Linked DNA regions of Prochlorococcus marinus str. MIT 0912. The protein of the gene in region 1 interacts with the protein of each later gene in a pairwise test. Links are inferred from orthologs where the notes say so. Each region holds a gene or a part of one and is shown in the gene's direction. Other genes may lie near its edges. The genes, in order: O5640_RS10605 and O5640_RS05835.

The links.
Region 2: the proteins of O5640_RS10605 (region 1) and O5640_RS05835 interact in binary tests that used the Escherichia coli proteins (3 or more experiments, as listed by UniProt). The link is inferred for Prochlorococcus marinus str. MIT 0912 from one-to-one orthologs.

Annotation. Positions count from the first base shown.
Region 1 is NZ_CP114783.1:1,848,742-1,861,935, forward strand. The notes cover bases 7,050-10,029. They hold O5640_RS10605 (peptidoglycan D,D-transpeptidase FtsI family protein), read left to right. Parts: upstream 7,050-7,631; coding sequence 7,632-9,428; downstream 9,429-10,029. Other genes in these bases: O5640_RS10595 (CPBP family intramembrane glutamic endopeptidase), read left to right, coding at 7,050-7,075; O5640_RS10600 (hypothetical protein), read left to right, coding at 7,160-7,624; O5640_RS10610 (transaldolase), read left to right, coding at 9,521-10,029. In the rest of the region: O5640_RS10555 (proline--tRNA ligase), read right to left, coding at 1-355; O5640_RS10560 (resolvase), read left to right, coding at 529-990; O5640_RS10565 (hypothetical protein), read left to right, coding at 1,094-1,348; O5640_RS10570 (inorganic diphosphatase), read left to right, coding at 1,335-1,862; O5640_RS10575 (Spx/MgsR family RNA polymerase-binding regulatory protein), read left to right, coding at 1,916-2,275; lepB (signal peptidase I), read left to right, coding at 2,345-3,037; O5640_RS10585 (dihydroorotase), read right to left, coding at 3,012-4,286; O5640_RS10590 (histidine phosphatase family protein), read right to left, coding at 4,291-5,619; more of O5640_RS10595, read left to right, coding at 5,729-7,049; more of O5640_RS10610, read left to right, coding at 10,030-10,519; O5640_RS10615 (NAD(P)/FAD-dependent oxidoreductase), read right to left, coding at 10,523-11,653; frr (ribosome recycling factor), read right to left, coding at 11,650-12,198; pyrH (UMP kinase), read right to left, coding at 12,251-12,964; cobO (cob(I)yrinic acid a,c-diamide adenosyltransferase), read right to left, coding at 13,062-13,194. UniProt on the Escherichia coli protein: Essential cell division protein that catalyzes cross-linking of the peptidoglycan cell wall at the division septum. Required for localization of FtsN.
Region 2 is NZ_CP114783.1:952,686-959,171, forward strand. What follows is about bases 1,012-3,849. They hold O5640_RS05835 (FtsW/RodA/SpoVE family cell cycle protein), read left to right. Parts: upstream 1,012-1,733; coding sequence 1,734-2,966; downstream 2,967-3,849. Other genes in these bases: O5640_RS05830 (ATP synthase subunit I), read right to left, coding at 1,012-1,303; O5640_RS05840 (cytochrome c biogenesis CcdA family protein), read left to right, coding at 2,986-3,726; O5640_RS05845 (cytochrome c biogenesis protein ResB), read left to right, coding at 3,732-3,849. In the rest of the region: atpB (F0F1 ATP synthase subunit A), read right to left, coding at 83-808; more of O5640_RS05830, read right to left, coding at 884-1,011; more of O5640_RS05845, read left to right, coding at 3,850-5,012; queF (preQ(1) synthase), read right to left, coding at 5,001-5,387; O5640_RS05855 (hypothetical protein), read left to right, coding at 5,563-5,826; O5640_RS05860 (P-II family nitrogen regulator), read left to right, coding at 5,863-6,201; O5640_RS05865 (TlyA family RNA methyltransferase), read right to left, coding at 6,212-6,486.

The DNA of each region.
Region 1 (13,194 bases):
GAGTAATTACTTCTTCATGAGTTGGCCCCAAACCTAATTCTTTACCTTGTCTATCTTTAAGGCTAAACATAATACCTTCTCCCTCTGTATATGATTTCCACCTCCCACTTTTTTCCCATATATCTGAAGGCTGAAGTTGAGGGAGAAGAGTTTGAAGACATCCTTTCGTTGATAACTCTTCCTCAACAATTAGGGTTATTTTTTTTAAAACCTTCCAAAGTAATGGCATGTAAGCATAAATACCTCCTGTAAGACGTTTGATGAAGCCTCCTCTTACAAGTAATTGATGTGAAATTATGTCGGCTTCCGCAGGGACGTCTCTGAGCGTGTTTAGCATTAGGCGGGAGACGCGCATGAGCCTAAAATTTATATCGTTATGAGATTAGTACTCTAGTGTTGGCCGTAAGAATATCTATATTGTTTGTGCGGGAATCATGTTGTTTTTTTAAAGTGTCCAAATGTACATGGTGTTAATTTGATTCATCTGCTAACTTCTGTCACATGTTTTTCTAGAATCTTTCTTTCGCAATGTTTAACGGCTCAGTAAATTCAGGAACAAATGGAAGATCAGAAGAGTCTTTAGATAAATTATTTAATACAGCTTCTAATTCAAGCGATTCATTATTGACTATTGACGAAGTTCAGAAAACATTAAATAGATCTAGGGCTTCCGTATACAGATATACAAATACTGACACTAGGAATCTAAATCCTCCCTTCAACCCAAGAAAACTAAACACTGAATTTAGAAGTGATCAAAAAGATCAATTACTTTTTCACCCCAATGAAGTTGCAAGATTTGCAAAAGATATACTCAGAATTAAGGAAGTAACAGTAGAAATATTGAATTCTCCCTCATCTGAAACTCAAAGTATTCTAAATGCAATACTTGATGAGTTGAGAATAATAAGAAATAAGCTTGATGGACAGTCTGATAACAATCACTCTATTCCCAGTCATTTAAAAGATACTGATAGAAAGGTTGCCTAGTTATTCTTAAATTCGGGGTAACGTATATATAATTTATAAATAATTGATTGTTTTAATTGATTTTTACACATTCGACTAACGATTTATTTATTTCAAATTTTAAATGGATTTAGAACCACATTTAATTAAGAACCAATCTTCTAAGCTAGATCCACCTTTTCTTAATACAGAAAAAGATCAACTATCTTCTGATGATGAAGATCCTTACAGTTTTAATAGTACCTCTACTTCTTTAATTGGTTTAGCAATAGTATTTGTAATGCTTGGAATACCATTGTTTGCTGTCATTAGCGAAAGGCAAGAAACAACAAACAGAAACAGCCTACCGACTTCAATAAATCAAAATGGACCTGAGTGATCTTCCTCCTTCCCCATCGCCTGGATTAGTAAATCTAGTTGTTGAGATTCCTGCAGGCAGTAGAAATAAATACGAGTATTTTAGCTCTGCAGGAATTATGGCTCTTGATAGAGTTTTGCATTCTTCAGTGAGATATCCATTTGATTATGGATTTATCCCAAACACTCTTGCGGAGGATGGAGCACCACTTGATGCAATGGTCGTTATGGAAGAACCTACTTTTGCCGGTTGCTTGATCAAGGCAAGGCCTATAGGAGTTCTTGATATGCATGATTCAGGGGCCTACGATGGCAAACTTCTATGTGTACCTACGGCAGATCCAAGACAAAGAGAAATTAATACTATTAAGCAAATAGCTCAGAACCAATTGGAGGATGTTGCTGAGTTTTTTAGAACCTATAAAAGCTTGGAAGGAAGAGTTATCGTAATAGACGGATGGAGAGACTATGATGCTGTTGATGAATTATTGAAAACTTGTATAGATGCACATCACACTAATTTGTCACTGAAATAATTAATTTAATCTTATCTTTTTGGATAAAATGATTTTTTCTAGGCATTAAACACTTGAAATTATTTAGTTATTCTTCATGTTCAACTTGTCGCAGGGCGATTAAGTGGCTTGAAAACAATGATATTTCCTTCGAATTAGTTGATATTTTAAAATCCCCTCCTTCCAAGGAAATGTTAATCTCAGCAAGTGAGCTATATGGACATAGAAAATATCTTTTAAATACTAGTGGAGCTATATATCGTTCTATGGGTTCGGATGTTGTCAAAAAAATGACTGATAACGAATTGTTTGAGAAACTTTTTATTGAACCCAGATTAATAAAGAGACCTTTTTTATTTAAGTCTAGTAAATGCTTTTTAGTTGGATTTAAAGAAGAAATGTGGTCTGAAAAATTACTTAGAAATTCAAATTAGGTCTAACATTGACTTGAAACAGTAGTCTTTACAAATAAAGTAAACTACAAACTTATTATTTATAAACAAGTGCAGCAAAAGCAGTCAAACTCGATTAAAGAAACTAAAAATTGTTGGTGGTACTCTTTTTTTGATACGTGGGGACCTATTTCTCTAACTGTTCTATTGTATATAGGCATTCGTCATTATATAGCAGAAGCAAGATATATTCCCTCGGGTTCGATGCTGCCAGGATTGAAAGTAAATGATCGACTAATTGTTGAAAAACTTTCTTTGCGAAATAGGGCTCCTTCTCGTGGGGAAATTGTAGTTTTCAACTCACCATATTCCTTTGATAAGAAATTGATAGCAGATAGAAAAAAACAACTTCCGTCTAAATTTCAATGCTCATTTTTAACTTTTCCATTGATTTCTTGGATACCAACTTTATCTGATCGTGCTTGTGATGCTTATATCAAAAGGATAATAGCTGTAGGAGGAGATCGTATTTTGATTAATGGTAAGGGAGAGATTGTTTTGAACGGTAGGTCAATCAACGAACCATATGTTGAATACTTCTGCCCAAGTCAACCTAGATTTAATCTATGTCGTCCAATGACTACAATTGTTCCAAAAGGACATGTGTTCGTTTTGGGCGATAACCGAGCTAATAGTTGGGATAGTCGTTTCTGGCCAGCAGGGGGATTCTTACCCCAGAAAGAAATAATTGGGAAAGCAAGCTGGCGTTTTTGGCCTGTCAGTCGTTTTGGCAAGCTTGATTAATAAGTCCACAATCTATAACTTTCCCAATTATTTTTTTGTCTTTGATAGGTTGATTAGTTGCTGAAGTTAAATGTTTTTCTTCATTAGATTGGTACCATTCTTTGTCAGGATCAAATAGTAACCAGCGATTACTATTTAAACTTAATTTTTCCTCAGCTTGGTTTAGGAATTTTGATGGACCAAAACTAATTTTTTTCCATAATTTTTCCACTTCCCACCCTGACTTTCTTATTAATTGATCCCAGAGAAGAGGTAGAACAAGGTTATAGCAACTAATCCCTTTTTTTCTTTTATTTGCAGGAAGTTTAGTCTCAGAGTCGTCTATAGGAGTGGAATGAACAGATATTGCTGTTAAAACATCATCCTTTAAACCTTGTATAAGTGAGGCTCTATCTCTGGGGGACCCTAATGAAGGTGTTACGCTCCATCCAATATCAAAAGGGGAAAGACTGGAGTTGTCATTGACTAAATGCCACCATAAGATGGTTGCCATTGGATTAGAGGATGCATTTTTAAGAATTGAGACGCCATCAGCTGTAGAAATATTCATTAACCTTACTGCAATTTCAGGGTATTGCTTATGAAGCTCAAGTAATTGGATTAAAGGAATAATTTCGCTTTCAACTGGATCAGGGGGCCAGCCTGCTCTAAGTGTATAAACACTTTCTCTAGACATTCCTCCAGCTTGTAGTGTTTTATCTCTTGGTGCAAATAATACAGGGTAATTCTTCATTTCTCCAAGTGAAAAACCTTTTTTAAGAAGCTCTATGGGAGGCATGAAATCGTCATCACTTAAACCAATGGCTCCATTTTGTAGTAGTTCAGAATGTTTAGACAGAGCAACTCCCTCCCCACCCAGGCTAAAACCTCCCCATAAGTGTATTAAAACATCACTTTTGATAGTCTTTAAAGCTATAATCGACTCGATTTGATCTCTCCATGAATCAGATCTAGGAAGAATACCTAATTGACCATATCCAGAAAATGTTGCTTTTTCTATTAGTGAATAGATATTCTCTTCCTTACCATTAAAGGGGGATTCCAAAAATGAATGAGGGTCAACAAGGCAAGGTGCAATAAGCATATTTTTAGCTTTTTGAGGCTTGATCCCTAAAAGTTCTGCATTTTGAAGTGCCTTGCGGCCAAATGCTTTAAGCACACCATTTTTGATTAAAACAGTTTCCCTCTTTAAAGATGATCCAGCATTTTCAAGTATTTGAATATTTTCAAACAAATAACTACTAGTCATTTAATTAAAGTGCTCCTGCAGCTGTTGAGTCGATAATTCCTCCCAAATGTGAAGTGATATTTAGACAGATGATTGTATCTGGTTGACCTTCTTTTTCTGAGAGGTCAATGACTGTAATGCCTCCATTACCCTGTTTTATCATCCAAATTTCTGATGGCATTAACCCTAATAGATGGCAAAGAATTGTTTTGTTAACTGCATCATGAGCTACAACCAATGCCGTTTCACCATTTTTTAGATCTTTGCGAATTTCATTCCAACCGGTAATTGATCTCGCGGAGACTTCTTTTATATTTTCTCCTTCTGGCATTTGAACTCTTTCAGGAGAGATTTTCCATGTTTTAAGAAGATCTGGCCAGTCGGACTTGATCTCAGACTCCAACTTTCCTTCCCATTTTCCGTGACCAATCTCTTTGAGGTTATCTTTAACAGAAATTTCGATCCCCGGATGTTCATTTAGAATTATCTGAGCTGTTTCTTTTGGTCTTGATAGAGAACTACTAAAAGCTTTTTTTATAATAGTATTTTTTAAAAATACACTTGCAGCCTTTGCTTGAGCTTTCCCGTTTTTATTTAAGGGAATATCAATTTGTCCTTGGAACCTTCCCTGTTTATTCCAGTCTGTTTCACCATGCCTGACTAAAATAATTCTTTTTTTACTACTTTTTTGGGGAATACTAGGATACAAATGAGCGATATTATTTAGACATTGAATTTGAACTTGTCTATCCCGCCAATCATTAAAAGTAACATTACAAATTGAGATTGAGCTATTGTCTAACTTCAATCTTTTAAATCCTTTTGAAGGCTCATTAATTAATTTCAGTATCAAGCACCTAAGAATTGCATTATGGGCAACTATTACAATCGTTTTATTAGAACCTAAATGAGAATTAAATAAATTTTTTAAGAAAGTTTCGGCTTGATGTAAGAGTTCTTTAATTGGTTGGAATTTTGTACCGTCTTCTCTATTAATGGTTAGTTCCTTAGGGTTTTTTTGCCAAACAGAAAGCTCTTCTGGAAAGCGATCTTTTAGTTCATTTTTTGTTAAACCACTCCAAGGCCCAAGGTCAACCTCTAAGAGCTCATCTGTATAAGTTGCATGAAGGTCGTCCTTAAGTTGTTTGATTATGATTTTTGTTGTTTCTGATGCTCTTTGCAAAGGGGAACTATAGATTGCATCTATTGGAATAGAAGAAATTGTTTTTCCAGCAGCTTCAGCTTGTAATTGTCCTTCTTTAGTTAATGTTGAAAGGTCGTTTCTTCCTTGAATACGACCTTCCTTGTTAAAACTACTCAATCCATGCCGGACAAAAATTAGACGCAATGTCATTAAATAAAGTGTCTTCTAGATAATTATGGTATTAGCCATGAGGGCAATCTAATGTTCTTTTAGTAAAGATAGAAGTCTTTCTCCATGTCAGTCTTCACAAGTTGATTTTATGAGACAAGCCAAAACTAGTTGGAAATGGGCCATAGCTTTATTTTCATTGCTTTTAACTGTTCTGATATGGCGACAAGGCTTACAAGAAAGCTTTGAACGACCCTCAGTGGCTCCAAAGATTTCCTTGATGCAAACTGAGATGGCAGTTTCAGCTTCTTCAGCCATACCTGAATCTTTACAAGATTTATTTTTAGGTTCAGAACCCGAAGAAAAACTATATCAAACTCTTAAAAAGATTCCTTTGGAACAAATTGAGGATAGGCAAAGACTCTTATTAGCAGTTATGGAAGAGTCTGAGGATGAGCAGAAATTAATCTTGAAGACAAATTTTAAGGATAAAAATTTTGAAACGATTAGAGGATATATATTAGATAGACAAAAAGGTAAAAAATTAACTGAATTCCCTAATATTGATGAGATTAAATTAGATCCTTTTCTTTATAAAATTTCATGCTCTAATCTGGGTTTTTCGGATGAAAAGTGTATTAATAAAAAATATAGTTCCCTCTCTGCTTTAAGACTCTTAACCTCACAATTACTACCTTTTTTTGCTTCTTTTATAGGATGTATTTTATTGATTAGGTATGCTTTTATTTTCTTAAGAAAGAAAAATACTCCATGGCCAGAAATGATAGCTCCTCCTTTAACATTAATAGATATGGTTCTACTTATTTCTGGCGGTTTTGTTGTTATTGGTGAAGTTTTTTTTCCCGCGTTAATAATACCCATAACTGATTTATTGTTTAATAATTTATCCTCTCCATTAAAAGAGTCTCTCAGAGTATTTATTGGTTACTGCTCAATGACTATAGCTCCTTTATTTATAATTAGATATCAATTAATGGGTCTGGTTTCTTCGGGAATTGATGGAGGATGGTTGCAATGGAAAATCAAACCAATCCAAGCAGGCATTCTTAAATCAATAAGTGGATGGTTAATGGTTATGCCTTTAGTTCTGCTTAGTGGGTGGCTAATGAATGAAATTTTTGGTGATCAGGGTGGAAGTAATCCTTTGTTGGAATTGGTTTTAGGTAGTGATGAATTTATTCCATTGTCTTTGCTTTTGATTACAACCGTTCTTTTAGCTCCAATCTTTGAAGAGTTAGTCTTTAGAGGTATTCTTTTACCAGTATTGGTATCCAAAGTTGGAAAAATCAGCGGAGTTTTATTGAGTGCCTTGATCTTTGCTTTGGCTCATTTAAGTGTAGGGGAATTACCCCCTCTATTCGTTTTAGGAATTGGTCTTGGTTTAATGAGATTGAGTTCAGGAAGGTTATTTCCTTGTGCTCTTATGCATTCTCTTTGGAATGGAGTGACTTTTATTAGCCTGCTATTGGTAGCTTGATATTAAATAAAAAAAACATCAGTATTCCAGCTCTTGCAGTTGCTTGATCAAGGTGTTTGACTTGAATTACTTTCGAACTTTGATTTGTTTAGTCGCACTCTATATAAAGAAAAAGTAAGACAATTTCAAAAAAAGAAGTTGCCAAAGGGATTATTAAACAGTGTTTTCTCATCAAAACAGGTTCAAAGAAAATTTCCAATTCAGGCTGCGCTTCATATCGTTTTAGATGGTGCATTGGTAGGCATACTCACGACAGTGGCGATAATGTCGTCAGTTGCTTTGCACTCTCAATATTTGTGGACTAAATCTTTTACTAAACTTGAAACCACTAGAGACTTGAACCGAAGGATATTGGAATCAACTTCAATTCTTGAAAGTTACCTATTGAAAAATCAAAAGTTGTCTAGAAATTTAGTCCCGACAAAAGCGGAAGATCTTCTATATTTGGCCAGACCAAAACCAGAAGAAACTAAAATAAAATTAGATATGACATTTAAAAGTAGATTGCTAGAGAGAATATCTTCTTTTCCTTTTAAGTCAGGTTATTAATAATTTTATGAGAAGTATGAATTCTAGAAAGAAGAGAAAGACTTCTAAAGTAAAAACTCCTGCGCCCCTATCACAGTCTAGATTAAGAGTTGTCTTTGTTTTATTATGCCTTGGACTTGGGGGACTTTTTTTAAGAGTAGGTTGGCTTCAACTATTTCGGTCTGATCAATTAAGAGCTCTAGCACGCGAAGTTCAAACAGAACAAAAAAACCCTTTGGGAACACGTCGATCTATTTTAGATAGAAATGGGAAGCTTGTCGCAATAGATGAGAGACGTTTTAAAATCTGGGCTCATCCTAAATATTTTAAGTTTCCTGGTGATTCATCTAGGACAGTGCGTAAACCATATGAAGTAGCAAAACTTCTTTCTACGCCATTATCCAAAAGTGTTGATGAAATTTTGAATAAATTAGGAAATTACTCTTCAGGAGTAAAACTTGCAGACGGGGTAACACCCGAGAAGGCTAATAGAATTAAAAAACTTGGAATCAGTGGTATTGACTTGGAGGCCTATCCTCAAAGGCTTTATCCTCATGGGTCACTTTTTGCAAATGTAGTTGGTTTTTTGGATATAGATAGAAGACCTCAGGCTGGACTGGAATTAAGTTTAGATAGAGATCTAAAGCGTCAAGAGAAAACAAGTGTAATCAGAAGAGGAGCTGATGGAACTCCTTTACCTATAGGTGTTCAACGTGGTGTCTTTGATGAAGATCAACTTAGTCTACAACTAACCTTAGATGTAAGGCTTCAAGAGGTAGCCGTTAAAGAAATAAGTAAGCAAGTAAAGAAGTGGAATGCAAAAAAAGGCGTTGTAATTGTAATGGATATAGAGACCGGAGAACTTTTGGCATTAGCTTCTACACCGACATATGATCCTAATAAATATTGGGATTATTCTCCTTCTCTTTTTAAAGAGTGGTCAGTGCAAGAATTATTTGAACCTGGTTCTACCTTTAAGCCAATTAACTTGGCATTGGCATTGGAGGAGGGAGTTATAAGCCCTAATGGAGAAGTGAATGATGATGGTCTGGTTACAGTAGGAGGATGGCCTCTCTCTAATTGGGATCGAAAACCTAATGGGATATTGACTTTCCCTGAAGTATTACAAGTCTCAAGCAATGTAGGTATGGTTAAGATTATGAATAAATTGAATGCGAGTAATTACTGGCAATGGTTAAGACGCTTGGGCATTGATGAAATACCAGAGACTGACCTTCCTGGAGCAGTCTCTGGCCAAATAAAATCAAAACAGACTTTTGTAAATCAACCCATAGAACCTGCGGTAGCCTCCTTTGGCCAAGGATTTTCTATTACTCCGCTTAAACTAGCTCAATTGCATGCTTTGATTGCGAATGGTGGCAGACTTGTTACGCCTCATATTACTAAAGGCCTGAAAGGTGATTATGAGTCGTATTTCAATACTCCTTCAGAAGCTAAGCAGGTTTTATCTCCTGAGGTTACAAATACTGTTCTTGGATGGATGGAAACTGTTGTCTCCTTTTACGATGAAAGTGGTATTGAGGTAAATGTTCCTGGATATCGAATTGGAGGGAAAACTGGGACGGCACAAAAATCGCAAGATGGTTTGAACTATAATTCAAAAATTTGTAGTTTTGTTGCAAGTCTTCCTATCGATGATCCTCGCTATGTCGTTTTAGCAGTTATTGATGAACCCCAAAAACCAAATGCCTATGGATCAACTGTCGCTCTCCCTGTGGCAAAAAAAATTATTGAGACTTTACTCGTAATAGAAAAAATACCTCCAAGTATTTCTAAAAAAGAACATTTAGCTATCAAAAGCTAAGAGATGGCTAAATTTTCTCAAAAGTTCAAATTAAAGGGTGAAATCCTTAAAAAATATAGCTAGTCTATGGCCTATGAAAGACGTTTTTAATTATGGAATCCCTTCTTAATCAGTTATCTTCGATGACTGTAGTGGTGGCTGATACTGGTGATCTTGAAGCGATCAAAAAATTTCATCCCAGAGATGCTACAACAAATCCTTCTTTAATTCTTGCGGCCGCACAAATTCCTGCTTATCAAAATTTGATTGATCAAGCACTTGCTACTTCAAGAGAAATGCTAGGAGCCAGTGCCTCTAATACTAATGTGGTTAAGGAAGCTTTAGATGAACTTTGTGTGGTCTTTGGTAAAGAGATTTTGAAGTTAATTCCTGGCCGTGTTTCAACAGAAGTTGATGCAAGGCTGAGTTTTGATACTGATGCCACTATTGCAAAAGCAAGAAAAATAATTGCTAAATATAATCAAGATGGTATTTCTAATGACCGGGTTTTAATCAAAATTGCTTCTACATGGGAAGGAATAAAAGCTGCTGAGGTATTAGAAAAAGAGAATATACATTGCAATTTAACTTTATTGTTTAATTTTTATCAAGCAGTTGCTTGTGCTGAGGCAGGTGTAACGCTTATTTCACCCTTTGTTGGAAGGATTTTAGATTGGTATAAATCTGCTACAGGAAGAGATTCTTATCCGGCAACTGAAGATCCAGGTGTGGTTTCTGTTACTAAAATATTTAATTATTTCAAGTCGAATGGTTATAAGACAGAGGTTATGGGAGCAAGTTTCAGAAATATAGAGGAAATAACTGAGCTTGCAGGATGTGATTTATTAACAATTTCTCCTAAATTACTTCAGCAACTTAATCAAACATATTTGGACTTGCCAATTAAGTTAAACGCACAAAAACCTTTATTAGTTGAAGAGACAATTCATCTAGATCAGACATCTTTTGAACTAATGATGGCTGGAGACAAAATGGCTACGGAAAAACTTAATGAAGGAATTAACGGTTTTAGTGAAGCAATTGATAAATTAGAAAATCAATTGAACGAAAGACTTGAGTTTATTGAAAAAGGAATTGCCCTAACTATTTGAACTTCAATTCTGAAAGACTAATCTCTTGATTACTCTTTTTGCAATGTCTTCATAACTCATCTCACCTGAAAGAATTTGTGCAATTCTTTTTGGAGCAGTTGGCCTTTTTATACCTAATTGGTATCCAACTTTGGGAAAACGATAAAACACTTGAGAAATTCTTTTACCCCAAGCCATCGAATTCCCCCAGTTTTTTTGCATTGTTTTTGTATAGGTATCTAAACAGTTGACTTCTCCATCCAGCCAATAAATAAGGCTTTTTGCAGCTTCAAAACCACTCATCAAAGCAGGTCTTAATCCCTCTGCTAAAAAAGGATCACATAATGAGGCAGCATCTCCAACTAAAAGAATTCCTTCTGCGTTTAATTTACACTGGCCATTCCATACCCTTAATTTTTTTTCATGGCCAATTACTTCAGAAGGATCAAAACCTAAATCAGGTAGAAAGGATTTAAGTATTTCATTAACTGGAATTGAATTTTTATTACCTAGAAAAGTTCCTATTCCAATATTTACTTCATTATTTAGTGGAAAGGCCCATGCAAAACCATTCTTTACTAAGCCAAATTCAAATCTAGCGGTTTCACTCCTTAAGTTTCCCCTCTTGCTAATTCTCCCTGAGAAAGTAGAAGCAAATTTTTGTTGATTTGGACCTAAATTAAAAGTTTTAGGCCATGGTGATTGAGATCCATCAGCAATAACAACTGCTTTCGCTTCTAGTTGTCTCCCGTCAAGGGCGGTAATTTGCCAAATATTAGACTTTTTTTTTATATCGACAACATTAAAAGTTGTCAATATATCACAACCGGAATTTAATGCTTGGTTTAATAGGTATGAATCGAGCTTTTCACGTTTAACTATCCAAAAAGGAGAGGATCCAGATAGATTAGCTATCACTTTGTCGGTATTGCACCAACTAAACTCTACTTTTGTTATTACTTCATCAACTATTGGTAAAAGTTTAAAAGGAAACCAATTTTGCACTGCAGCAGACATACCACCACCACAGCTTTTCTCTGGAGAGGAGATATTTTTTTCAAGAATACATACATTTTTACTTTTACTAGCTAGATGAAATGCCGCAGTAGCACCTGATGCTCCCCCTCCAATAATGGCAACATCTATGATGGTCAAACTTTTAAAATCTCAGCTTCTTTTTCTGAAAGTTTTTTTTCAATATCTTTAATAAAATTATCCGTCTCCTTCTGAATTATTTCTTGTTCATCTCTGCTTTGATCTTCAGAAAGATCACCATCCTTCTCAGCTTTCTTGACTCTCTCTATTGCATCACGCCGTATATTCCTTAGGGCAACTTTACCTTCCTCTGCATATTTGGATGCGAGTTTACAAAATTCTTTTCTACGCTCTTCAGTTAAGGGAGGCACATTGATACGAATTATTTTGCCATCATTATTTGGAGTGAAACCTAGATCACTTGTAGCAATCGATTTTTCAATTGAAGCTAATGAGCCCAAGTCGAAGGGTTGAATTGCTATCGTTTGAGAGTCAGGAGTAGTGATAGTCGCAAGTGACTTAAGAGGAGTGTCAGCTCCGTAGTATTCGACTGAAACTCTATCTAATAAAGACGTATTTGCTCTCCCTGTCCTAATAGTATTGAAATTCCTCTGAGCTGCTTCAACAGATTTGCTCATTGTGGTTTTAAGTTCTTGGTTTGACATTTAGATAAAGTTATTGCGAATTGATTATTAAAAAGGTTCAAAAATTTTAGCCTTAACTTGAATTGGATATCCTTGATCCAATTGGTTCGCCAGAAATAGCCTTTGCAATGTTCCCAGGTTGAAAAATATTAAAAACAACTATAGGGATTTTATTATCTTTGCAAAGAGCAATAGCAGTGCTATCCATTACTCCTATCTCGTTGGCCAATACATCTTGAAAGGTGAGATTGTCATATTTGACAGCATCAGAGAACTTTTTTGGATCTCGATCGTAAACCCCATCAACTTTCGTAGCTTTGAAAACAACTTCTGCGTTAATTTCAGCGGCTCTAAGCGCAGCAGTGGTATCAGTTGTAAAAAACGGATTGCCGCACCCACCTCCAAAAACCACTACCCTCCCTTTCTCAAGATGTCTTATTGCTCTTCTTCTTATGTATGGTTCAGCAATCTGTTGCATATCAATAGCAGATTGAACTCTTGTGGGGACTCCAGCTCTTTCTAATCCATCTTGAAGTGTGATTGCATTCATTACGGTTGCAAGCATTCCTACATAGTCAGCAGTAGCTCTATCCATACCTGCCGCAGATCCTTTTAGACCTCTAAAAATATTTCCCCCGCCAACCACAATTGCTATTTGCGTTCCATTTTCAACTACTTTTGAAACATCCTTGGCAATAGATTGAACAATTTCAGGATCAATTCCATAAGGTTTTTCTCCCATAAGAGCTTCACCACTGAGTTTTATAAGTGCTCTAGAGTATTTCATTAAAAATTCATAACAAATTGACAGTAGCAAGTCCTGGGAGAACGTCTTTATATCTGTATTGGATCCCTTGCGATGGAAATATTTTCAAGATTAGGGATTAATATTCAATTCCCTTTTGTGCTTTTACTGCCTGCTCTCTAAACGGATGGTGGATTAATTTCATTTCTGTTACAAGGTCAGCTGATTCGATTAATTTTTTTGAAGCTCCTCTTCCAGTTAATACTACATGT
Region 2 (6,486 bases), 900 kb from region 1 along the record:
TTGAGATGATACTGAAAGAATTTCAGGCCTCAAAGCAGGAAATTTGCCATTGAAAAGTTAATTCAGTAGCAAAAAATTATGATTAATGATGCTCTTCAACTGCTTCCCCGATGTAATAGGCAGCAAGAGTTGCAAAAATCAGAGCTTGAATAGCACTAGTAAACAAGCCTAGAAACATAACAGGAACTGGAAGAACAAGAGGTACAAGAAAAACAAGTACCGCTACAACAAGTTCATCCGCCAAAATGTTTCCAAATAAACGGAATGAAAGAGAGAGAGGCTTTGTAAAATCTTCAACAATTTTGAATGGGAGCATTATTGGCGTTGGGTGGACGTAATACTCGAAGTAACGCAAACCCTTATTGCTCAACCCCGCATAGAAATATGAAAGAGATACCAGTAGTGCTAAAGCAACAGTCGTATTTATGTCAGCTGTAGGTGCTCCAAGTTCACCACTTGGTAGTTCAATCAGCTTCCATGGAACTAATGCTCCGCCCCAGTTGCTCACGAATATGAACAGAAAGAGGGTTCCGATGAAAGGCATCCAATCTCTATAAACCTTTTCACCAATTTGTGTTCTTGCGAGATCACGTATGTAGTCCCATAGAAATTCCAAAAGATTTTGTACACCTTTTGGATCACGCTCCATTTTTTTTGTTCCAATAACTACTAAGGCAAGCAAAGCGCCTATGAGCAGCCATGAAGTCATAAAAACTTGGCCGTGAATTCTAAAATTTCCAATTTGCCAATAGAGATGTTGACCCACCTCTAATTCAGCAAAAGGAAGAACAAATGGTAAAAAACCCATTTATCTGGAAGTTAGGTTGCGTAGAAAATAAACGCCAAACAAACAAAACTTAAAAATTTAATTTCTAAAAAGTACCTAGGGCATTAATAGAAACTGAATAATTAACGCTGGTTTATAAAGCAAAAATCCTAATAAAGCCGGTATTAAATCAAGTTGAGGAAATCTAGAAGATACCAAAACCAAAAGGACCGGAACTAACAACTGGACTTTACCGACGATTTTTGATGAAGTACCAAGTCTTCCAATTCCGCGAGCAAGCAAGCGAAAATAAAAAATCCCTGATAAAGCACCAATGAATATGCTTGCACTAGCTTGGATTCCCCAAAAGAAACCTGCTATGCCAACAGAAAAAATAGTCAATAAAAAGGCAAGACGGAATACTCGAAATTGAAGTTCAAGGTATTCGTCTATTTTGACTCCGGACGATGAGTCCGATGAATCAATATCCAGAAGAGGATCATGACTTGAGCAATTTTCAATAGTCTCAGATGCCACAAAAATCCCTCCTATTGGAGTTCCTTAGTGATAGTGAGAAGTTGTTTTGCAAACAAGACACCTAAGCTCTCTGCAAAGGCCCGGGGAATCTATCACGAGACTTGCATCAAAACAAAAAAAATTTTTATCAATAAATTAAAAAGTTGGTTAATTTAATAAATTTGAGTAAAAATTTTAAGCAAATTTTTAATTATCTAAATATAAATCAATAAATAGTCTCTTTAAAAATTAAATCCTTGTGATATAGAATAAAATAATTAAAAATTTGTCTATTTCTTTCAATTCTGTCTCTAATAACTAACAATTAACTTTAAACATATAAAAATCTTCTTGAATTTTCATCAATTCCATAAAAAAGTAAATTAACTACATTTAAAGACTTGGCAAGATGGCAATTAAACGTCTCAATGGTTTATAAGCAAAAGATCCTTTGAGTAATATTTCTGACAAAAAAATTCATTCAGGACCTGTAAGAAAAAAGGGTCGCAAATCGAATTATTATATGAGTAATTTAATAAACAAGAATATACTTCCATTGCCTTGGTCTTATTGGCCAAAGGAGGGGCGATTAATCATGGGATTAATTGCCTTTTGGAGCATATCAGGCATCTTTATTCTTGGATCAGCTAGTTGGTGGGTAGCCATCAGAGAAATGGGAGAAGGTGCTTATTACATAAAAAGACAACTAATTTGGCTAGTTGCTAGTTGGAGCATTTTCTATATAGCCATAAATATAAATCTAAAAAATTGGCTTAGATTTTCAGGACTATGCCTTCTTATTGGCATGGTTCTAATTGCATCAACAAGCTTTTTCGGCAGCACCGTTAATGGGTCTACTCGATGGTTGATTATTGGTCCAATCCAAATTCAACCATCAGAGTTAATCAAACCTTTCATCATTCTCCAAAGTGCAAAGCTTTTTGGTCAATGGGAAAGAATAAATTCAGAAAAAAAAATTTTTTGGTTAACTATTTTTGCATCCATCATTTTACTAATTATAAAGCAACCAAATTTAAGCACCGCTGCACTAATAGGAATATTACTTTGGATTATTGCATTAGCATCAGGTATTAACTTACGATATCTTTTTAACACGGCTATTTCCGGCTTTTTTATTGGTTCATTAAGCATTTTTTTTAATGCCTATCAACAAAGCCGAATTATGTCATTTATCAACCCATGGAAAGATCCACAAGGAAGTGGATATCAGTTAATTCAGAGTCTTTATGCTATTGGTTCGGGAGGTCTATTTGGAGAAGGTTATGGTCTTTCAATGCAAAAATTACAATACTTACCATTCAGAAGTACTGATTTTATATTTGCTGTTTTTGCTGAAGAATTTGGATTCTTTGGATCTATTTTGCTTTTATCATTTCTTCTTGTAGTTTCATATTTAACTCTTAAAATCTCTCTTAATTGTAGAAATAATTGCTCTAAACTAATCTCTATTGGATCAGGTACTATTCTTGTTGGCCAATCAATTATGCATATCGCAGTGGCATCAGGAGCAATGCCTACGACTGGACTACCTTTCCCATTAATTAGTTATGGGGGCAACTCTTTGATGTCAAGCTTAGTAATAGCAGCCTTATTAGTCAGATCCTCTATTGAATCTTCAGATTTATTAATTAAAAACCCCTCAAACAAACTTTTAACCAGATAATCTGGAGTAAGGACCTAGATTGGCAAATCTCTTTTTGAACATTTCTTCTATAAGTTTAATATTCTCTGATTTGACTCGTTATGGCGAGCACTTAATTGATAATGGGCTCAGTAATCCAACCCCCCTAACAATTCTGATAGTTTTCACGGGAGGGCTTTTAACTAGTTTAGGGCCCTGTTCATTGTCACTTTTACCAATAACAGTTGCATATCTAGCTGGATTTAAAAATAACCAAAGCCCTTTACAAAAAACGATTAGCTTCTGCAGCGGTATAGTGATTTCACTAGTTGTATTAGGGAGTCTAAGCGGATTTTTAGGGAAAATTTATGGTCAATTACCAGGTTTCTTTTCAATATTCATAAGCTTTCTGGCAATAATTATGGGCCTTAATCTGCTTGGGATTTTTAAATTCTCCCTTCCACGTGGTCCTGAGCCTGAAATTTGGACAAATCAAGTTCCTCCTGCATTTGCCCCAGTTTCAGCAGGTTTTGCTTTTGGATTAGCCTCCTCGCCTTGTACTACTCCTGTTCTTGCAGTTCTTCTAGCATGGGTAGCCAAACAAGCTAATCCTCTCAGTGGCACAATTTTTCTTGGAAGTTTTGCAATTGGACAGATTGTTCCTTTATTTTTAGCAGGTACTTTTGCAGCAACTATACCTAAATTATTATCGTTAAGACCTATTGGGAAATGGGTTCCACCAATTAGTGGAATGATGTTGTTAACAATAGGTATTCTAAGCCTTCTTTCAATTTGGATATAAAATAGATGAAAAAAATTAGCCAAGTTTTAAACTGGCTTTCTAGCTTAAAAATCGCGATATTACTATTATTATTAATAGCTATTTCATGTGCAGCGGGGACATTAGTACCACAACAGGAATCAGATCAATTTTATTACGATAATTTTAATAAAAATCCTTTTCTTGGAATAATTAATGCAAATATATTACTCTTTTTTCAATTCAATCATGTCTATACAAGTTTCTGGTTTTTATTCTTACTCATTTGGCTTGGTTTATCCCTTTCAGTTTGTAGTTTCAGAAGACAATTACCGATACTTAAATCAGCATTAAATTGGGTAGATTATAAATCACCTCGTCAAATAGCAAAACTTGCTATTGCTCAAACAATAGTGACTAATAATTACTTGGAAAGCTTAGAAAAAATTAAAACTAATTTAAAAAAGCAAGGTTGGAATATAAAAGAAACAGATGGAAGGATAGCTGCTCGCCAAGGCGTAATAGGTAGATTAGGTCCTATTTTAATTCATCTAGGCATGATCCTATTAATGATAGGTGCAACATACGGTTCATTAAATGGAAAAACCATAGAACAATTTTTAGCCCCTGGACGATCAATAGATTTATTAAACAATAATGAAGAGAAAGGGTTAACTATTGAATTACAAAAATTTCAAATCGAAAGAGATCCACAAGGAAGAGCTGAGCAGTATAGGTCTATAGTCAATGTTATTGAACCAAATGGAAATAATCAATCAAAAGAAATTAGTGTTAATTATCCATTAAGATACAAAGGACTTACATTATATCAAGCCGACTGGTCTTTGGCTGCAATAACTATTCAAATTTCAAATAGTCCAAAACTACAAATTCCAATAGAACCTATTCCTGAGCTAGGTGAACAAGTTTGGGGGACAATTATACCTACAAAAAAAGATGGTAAAGACCCAATTTTAGTAACCGTAAAGAGCGAGCAAGGACCAGTCAGTATTTATGATAATGATGGTGCATTACTTACAAACTTAAGTACAAATAAGGAAGCAAGAGTCAAAGAGACTTTAATAAAGATAATTAATATAATCCCAAGTAGCGGATTACTTTTAAAGCATGATCCTGGAGTACCTCTTGTTTATACTAGTTTTGCGATAATACTTATTGGAGGTTCACTTAGTATTATTTCCACTAAGAAAATCTGGGTATTACATGAAAAGGAAAAATCTTTGATTTATGTAGGTGGTTTAAGCAACAGGAATCTCTCTGGTCTTTCAAAAGAGCTGCCAAAATTTATTAGTTTCTTAGAGAGTTAGCTCTAAATTAATTCTTTTGCCGTGACAGACTCTAATGATTGTATGAACATTACCTCTAGGATTAAAATCAGCTTCTAATTGAATCCATTTAGGATCAGAAACCTCAACAAAATTATCGATTATTTTATTCGTAACCTCTTCATGAGATATTTTCATTTCTCGAAAGCTATTTAAGTAAAGTTTAATTGCTTTTAATTCTATAACCTTGTTATTTGGTTGATATTTAATTCTCAAAGTTGCAAAATCCGGATAACCGGAGAAAGGGCACTTACATGTGAATTCAGGAAAAACTATTGAAATTTCATAATCCCTATTAACATTTGGATTTGGGAAACATATTAAGCTCCCGGCCTCTATTTCCCTCTCTCCATACATAATTTCCTCTTTGATGTCTTTTTCTCGTCTAACCACATTTCAATAGAATTCAAAACTCACACTACATAAAAGCTTGATTAAAAATACAAACTTTAAATAAATTCTTCTAATCAAAAATAGCGAAATAATTTCAAAAGCCTGATTTGTATCAAAGCGTACAAAATTAATCATCGCCATGCCCCCTAATAGATACAACACAGGTTTTTGTATGGACATTAGTCTTTCTGAAAAAAGAATTGGAACTCAAATAGATCCAAAGAGTGTTCATGGAATCCTTTGGCTACAAACTCATTTTGAATCCAACCATTGGGAATCGATAAGTAATGGTCTAGTCATAATTCCTACCAAGGATGCAAAAATGCTTGGGGAAGATGCACTAGCAGCTGGTCTAAATGTAAATTTCATCAATTCTCTAAGTCATTTAGACAAAATCTCATAAAAATTATCTAATATTCTTTAAGTAATCTAAAGTGGTATGAAAAAGATAGAAGCAATAATCCGCCCTTTTAAGTTGGAGGATGTAAAGATCGCATTAGTTAATGCAGGTATTGTTGGCATGACAGTAAGCGAAGTAAGGGGTTTCGGTCGACAAAAAGGACAAGTTGAGAGATATAGAGGTTCAGAATTCACCGTTGAGTTCCTTCAAAAACTCAAAATTGAAGTAGTAGTTCCTAATGAAAAAGCTGAGATCGTTTTAAAAGCTATTGCTGATGCGGCCAAGACAGGTGAGATTGGAGATGGGAAAATTTTTGTTAGCCCAATTGATTCAGTTGTTCGAATCAGAACCGGCGACAGAAACGAAACAGCCCTTTAATCGTAATAATTCAAAAGAATAAAACATTTAATAATTTTTCAATTTCAATGTTTTCTTCATTTTTATCACCCATCCAAAGAAGATATTCTTGATTACCAGCTGGACCCTTTAAAGGCGATGCGATCAATCCTTTTGGGTACCATCCAGATTTTTTAGATTCATTTGCTACTCCCTTTATAGCCTCAGCATGCAGTGAATGATCACGAACAACTCCTCCTTTTCCCACTTGATCTTTACCAACTTCAAATTGAGGCTTCACTAAGACAAGCAACTCAGATCGGTTGG